One region of the Salmonella sp. FC25216 genome, then DNA from elsewhere that is predicted to be linked to it. Evidence: predicted binding sites of a transcription regulator. Region 1 holds the regulator's gene; the other holds the start of a gene.
What was found. The regulator sigma-54, encoded in region 1, starts transcription at its own class of promoters, with help from an activator protein. The targets are predictions, from matches to a motif close to GTTGGCACANNTTTCGCTNT.
Positions count from the first base shown of each region.

Region 2: norV (anaerobic nitric oxide reductase flavorubredoxin) is a predicted target of sigma-54. The motif match lies at 1,752-1,771, and genes of this name have one in related genera.

Region 1 is NZ_JBDGON010000003.1:524,553-527,700, reverse strand. It holds gene ptsN (PTS IIA-like nitrogen regulatory protein PtsN) at 1-103, opposite strand, end outside; gene hpf (ribosome hibernation promoting factor) at 221-508, opposite strand; gene rpoN (RNA polymerase factor sigma-54) at 531-1,964, opposite strand; gene lptB (LPS export ABC transporter ATP-binding protein) at 2,012-2,737, opposite strand; gene lptA (lipopolysaccharide ABC transporter substrate-binding protein LptA) at 2,744-3,148, opposite strand, start outside.
Region 2 is NZ_JBDGON010000003.1:12,835-15,982, forward strand. It holds gene gutQ (arabinose-5-phosphate isomerase GutQ) at 1-113, shown strand, start outside; gene norR (nitric oxide reductase transcriptional regulator NorR) at 110-1,630, opposite strand; gene norV (anaerobic nitric oxide reductase flavorubredoxin) at 1,815-3,148, shown strand, end outside.

The DNA of each region.
Region 1 (3,148 bases):
TGATTTCCAGCGCGCGTTTCTTACTCTGACAATGAACGCCGCTACGCGTACACTCCTGGTTAAGTACACTGCTCAGTTGTAGAGTCGTATCGTTATTTATCATAATTTCACCTAAGAACCTGTCCTGTCAGGTTGATGGCCAGGTTCGGAGCGCTAACTGTACAAATGGCCCGTTGTGTCACACAACAGGCCGTCCTGCACTGGCTAACTGCCCGGACAATTAGTGTTGTTTCAGTTTATCTTTATGCCTGGTTAACTGCCTTGCCAGTTTATCAATCAAGCCGTCAATGGCGGCATACATATCCTGGCCTTCCGCGCTGGCGTGAATTTCGCCGCCGTTAACGTGTAGCGTCGCATCCGAGATGTGCGTGACCTTCTCCACTTTCAACACCACGTATACCTGATTAATCCGCTCAAAATACTGTTCAAGTTTGGCGAATTTCGTCGTCACAAATTCACGCAGGGCTTCAGTAATTTCGACGTTATGTCCGGTGATATTGAGCTGCATAGTGTCTTCCTTATCGGTTGGGTCAAACCAGCTGTTTGCGTTGGTTTGACGGCGGAATGGATAAAGACTCTCGGTACTTCGCAACAGTGCGGCGCGCCACCATGATACCCTGTTCTGACAGCAGAGAGGTTAACTTGCTGTCGCTCAGCGGTTTCGCGGGGTTTTCCGCCGCAATTAACTTCTTCACCAGCGCGCGAATCGCGGTGGAAGAGGCTTCGCCTCCGCCTTCGGTATTGACGTGGCTGGAAAAGAAATATTTGAGTTCAAAAATACCGCGCGGGCTGTGCAGATACTTCTGCGTGGTCACGCGGGATATGGTGGATTCGTGCATCTCGACGGCCTGGGCGATATCCGCCAGTACCATCGGTTTCATATATTCTTCGCCCTGTTCAAAAAAGGCTTGCTGTTGCTCGACGATGCAGCGACTGACACGCAGCAGCGTGTCGTTGCGGCTTTCAAGGCTTTTTATCAGCCACTTCGCATCCTGTAAATTACTGCGGATGAACTGGCTGTCGGTATCGTTGCGCGCGCTGTTGCACATGGCGGCATAGTGCTGGTTAATCTGTAAACGGGGAATACTGTCGCTATTAAGCTCCACCGTCCAGCGGCCGTTATGCTTGCGTACCAGCACATCCGGGATAACGTACTCCGGCTCGCCGGTCTGGATCGACTGACCGGGTCTGGGATCGAGCGACTGAATCAGGTTTACCGCCTCTTTCAGTACCTCTTCTTTCAGTCGGGTAACGCGCATCAACGTGCGGAAATCGTGGTTGGCCAGCAGATCAAGGTGATCGCAGATAATGAGCCGCGCCTCTTCCAGCCACGGCGTGGATTTGTCGAATTGTGAAAGCTGGATCAGCAGACAGTCGCGAAGATCTTTCGCCGCAACGCCCACCGGATCAAAACGCTGAATACGCTTCAGGACGGCTTCGACTTCATCAAGATCTACCTCTTCATCGCCCATGCTTTCGCGAATTTCATCCAGGGATACGGTGAGATAACCGGTATCATCTACCGCATCGACAATGGATGTCGCAATGGCGCGATCGGTGTCCGAGAAGGGCGTTAGCTCAACCTGCCACATCAGATAATCCTGCAACGACTGCGTCGTTTCGCCCTGATAGACGGGCAGTTCATCATCGATATAATCGCCGCTGGGGCCGGATGGCGTCCCGGCGGTGTAAATTTCATCCCAACTGGCGTCAAGCGGCAGCTCTTCCGGCATCTCTTTCTGTTCGAGCGCATCTGCGGTATCGAGAGGATCGTCATCCTGAGGTTGCTGAGTGTCGATTTCGTCATGAAGATCGGTTTGCTCAAGCAGCGGGTTATTTTCCAGCGCTTGCTGGAGTTCCTGCTGAAGTTCCAGCGTAGACAACTGCAACAGACGGATGGCCTGTTGTAGCTGAGGCGTCATCGCCAGTTGTTGGCTAAGCCTGAGTTGCAAACCTTGCTTCATATTCAGAGTCGTTTTCTCCCGCTAGAGCAGCATAGCCCTCTACCCTATCAGAGTCTGAAGTCTTCCCCAAGATATACACGCTTAACGTGTTCGTCTTGCAGGATTTCTGTCGGCGTACCGTGGGCGATAAGGTGGCCCTGGCTTACGATATAGGCGCGTTCACAGACTGCCAGCGTCTCACGGACATTATGGTCGGTGATCAGCACCCCGAGCCCGCTATCGCGCAGATGTTCGATAATGCGTTTGATGTCGATAACGGAAATCGGGTCAACGCCGGCAAAGGGTTCATCCAGCAGGATAAATTTGGGATTAGCGGCCAACGCGCGGGCAATTTCTACACGACGGCGTTCACCACCGGACAGCGCCTGTCCCATGCTGTCGCGCAGATGCTCAATATGAAACTCTTCCATCAGCTCGTTGGCGCGGTCTTCTCGCTGTTCTGCGGTCAAATCGTCACGAATTTGCAGTACCGCCATCAGGTTATCAAATACGCTGAGACGGCGGAAAATAGAGGCTTCCTGCGGCAAATAGCCGATACCGCGGCGCGCGCGCGCGTGCAGCGGCAGCAGACTGATATCTTCATCATCAATGATGATATTGCCCGCGTCACGCGGCACGATACCGACGACCATATAAAAGGTGGTGGTTTTACCTGCGCCGTTTGGACCGAGCAGACCGACAATCTCCCCGGAGTTAACGGTCAGACTGACATCTTCCACTACGCGACGGCCTTTATAGGCCTTCGCCAGATTCTTTGCAGTTAATGTTGCCATAACGAATTAGTTACTCTTCTTTTGCGCCGGAGTCTGGCCTTTGTTTTTGTCTTGCAACTGCGACGGCACCAGAACGGTGGTGACGCGTTTGCCTTTCTCGCTGAAGGCCTGCATTTTCTGCTCTTTCACCAAATAGGTGATTTTGTCGCCAGTAATGTTGCTGTCAAGCTGTTCCAGATAAGCGTTGCCGGTCAGCACCACAAAATCTTTTGCCAGTTCGTAATGCATATGTGAAGCGTGGCCTTTCACCGGTTTACCGTTGTCCTGCATCTGGTAGAAGGTGGCCGGATTGCCGTAACCGTCGATCACCTCTTTCCCTTGCTCGCCGCCAGGGCGGGTAACAACGACTTTATCGGCGTTGATCTTAATCGTGCCCTGGGTCATCACCACGTTGCCCGTAAAGGTCACGAC
Region 2 (3,148 bases), 510 kb from region 1:
CCAAAGAGATCCTGATGAAGCGCAAAATCACCGCCGCGCCGGTGGTCGATGAAAACGGTAAACTCACCGGCGCCATTAACCTGCAGGATTTTTACCAGGCAGGCATTCTCTAATCCTTCAGTCCCAGACGCTTCGCCAGCCGGTGCAGGTTGGCGACGTCGGTTTCCAGCGCCCGCGCGCTGGCCGCCCAATTGTGATTATTTTGCGCCAGCGCCTGGCGAATCATCTCTCGCTGGAAGTTCTCCGTCGATTCACGCAAATTGCGGCAGGTCGGCAGCGCCAGATCGCTTTCCGCAGGCGGCGTGGGTAAAACGTCATCTGACAAGGCAAAATGCTGCGCCTCCAGTACCACCTCCCCCCCTGCCAGGGTCGCTCTCGCCAGCACGACCGCACGGTGAATGGCATGTTCCAGCTCCCGAACGTTGCCTGGCCAGCCATAGTTGAGCAAATGACGGCGCGCGCCGGGACTCAGCACCACACGGGACAGCCCCAGCCGCAGTCGGCACTGCTCGCAAAAATAGCCCGCCAGTAACACCACATCATCGCCGCGCTCGCGCAGCGGCGGCACAAAGAGCGGGAAAACGCTCAGGCGATGGAACAGGTCAGCGCGAAAACGCCCCGCCAGCACCTCCTCTCGCAGGTCTCGGTTGGTCGCCGCCAACACCCGCACATCCACGCGCAGGCTGCGATCGTCGCCGACGCGTTGAATATCGCCATACTGCAATACGCGCAGTAGCTTGGCCTGTAGCGCCAGCGACAGTTCGCCAATCTCATCCAGAAACAGCGTACCCCTGTTGGCCATTTCGAACTTTCCGCTACGGTGGCTGATGGCGCCGGTAAATGCGCCTTTTACATGGCCAAACAGCTCGCTTTCCGCCACACTTTCCGGCAGCGCGGCGCAGTTGAGATAGATCAGCGGATTGACCGCTCTGGGGGAGCCCTGATGAATAGCTTTCGCCACCAGCTCTTTACCGGTCCCCGTTTCCCCCCCGATCAACACGTTAAGATCGGAGCTCGCCACAATCTCGATCTCTTTTTTCAACTGCATCATCGCAGGCGACAGGCCGATCATGTGCGTCTCTTTTCTCGGTTCGAACGCGTCAGACGCCCCCGGCAGTATGTTCTGGCTTTCCAGTTGTTCAATCAATAGCGCATTACTCAATGCCCCGGCGGTCAGCGCGGCGATAAGCCGCAGCTCTTCATCGCTGAATACCTCGAACTGCTCCGGCGTCATGGCATCAAGGGTCAGCGCGCCGATGAGGTTCTGTCCGGCAAACAACGGCAGACCAACACAGGCGTGGACTTTCAGGCTTTCCTGTCCGGGAATCAACCCGTCATACGGATCGGGCAAATCGCTATCGGCCGGAAAACGCACCACGTCCCCCGCACGGGCGATGGCCTCCAGGCGTGGATGCCCTTCCAGGGTAAAACGTCTGCCGAGAACGTCCTGCGCCAGGCCGTCAATCGCCAGTGGAATAAATTGTCGTGATTCATAACGCAACAGCGCCGAGGCGTCGCACGCCAGCACCTGACGCAGCGTAGTAATCAGCCGCTGAAAACGATCCTGATGCCCAATGCCGCGTTGTAACTCAATGGCGATGCCCGCCAATACCTCCACGGAAAAACTCATGGCTACCTCATTGTCATTTTGACAATACATAGTGTCATATTGACAGTACTATTTATAGTCTTTTTGACTACATCAAAAATATAAAATCATTATAATTTCATATAAATCAATTAGATGAAAAGTTGGCACACTACCTGCAATAAGCAAAACACTTTTTGCAAACGTTGAATGAATTGAGGTGGTTATGTCTATTCTGGTTAAAAATAATATTCATTGGGTTGGCCAGCGCGACTGGGAAGTCCGTGATTTTCACGGAACCGAATACAAAACGCTGCGCGGCAGCAGCTATAACAGCTATCTCATTCGTGAAGAAAAGAATGTGCTGATCGATACCGTCGATCATAAGTTTAGCCGTGAGTTTGTGCAAAATCTGCGCAGTGAAATCGACCTCGCGGACATCGACTACATCATCATTAACCATGCCGAAGAAGACCATGCGGGCGCACTGACCGAACTGATGGCGCAGATCCCGGACGCGCCTATCTACTGTACCGCCAACGCCATTGATTCTATCAACGGCCATCACCATCACCCGGAATGGAATTTTAAGGTGGTGAAAACCGGCGATACGCTGGATATCGGCAACGGCAAGCAGTTAATCTTCGTAGAAACGCCGATGCTGCACTGGCCGGACAGCATGATGACCTATATGACTGGCGACGCGGTGCTGTTCAGTAACGACGCCTTCGGCCAGCACTACTGCGACGAACGCCTGTTCAACGACGAAGTTGACCAGACCGAACTGTTTGAACAATGCCAGCGCTACTATGCCAATATCCTGACGCCGTTCAGCCGTCTGGTAACGCCAAAAATTACCGAAATCCTCGGCTTCAACCTGCCGGTGGACATGATTGCGACCTCACACGGCGTGGTATGGCGCGACAACCCAATGCAAATCGTGGAGCTGTATCTGAAATGGGCGGCAGATTATCAGGAAGATCGTATCACTATTTTCTACGACACCATGTCGAACAATACTCGCATGATGGCGGATGCCATCGCGCAGGGTATCAACGAAGTGGACCCGAACGTGGCGGTCAAAATCTTTAACGTCGCCCGCAGCGATAAAAATGAAATTCTGACCAACGTGTTCCGTTCGAAAGGCGTGCTGGTCGGCACTTCTACCATGAACAACGTGATGATGCCGAAAATCGCTGGTCTGGTGGAAGAGATGACTGGTCTGCGCTTTCGCAACAAACGCGCCAGCGCCTTCGGTTCTCATGGCTGGAGCGGCGGCGCGGTGGATCGACTGTCCACGCGCTTACAGGATGCCGGTTTTGAAATGTCCCTGAGTCTGAAAACGAAATGGCGTCCGGATCTGGATGCGCTGGAGTTGTGCCGTCAGCACGGTCGCGACATCGCGCGTCAGTGGGCGCTTGCTCCGCTGCCGGAAACCACGCAGAAAACCACGCCAGCCGAAGAAATCACAGCCTGCGCCGCCGCAGACCTCGGCCCTAAAATGCAATGCAGCGTATGCCAGTGGATTTACGACCCTGCGCTGGGTGAACCATTGCAGGA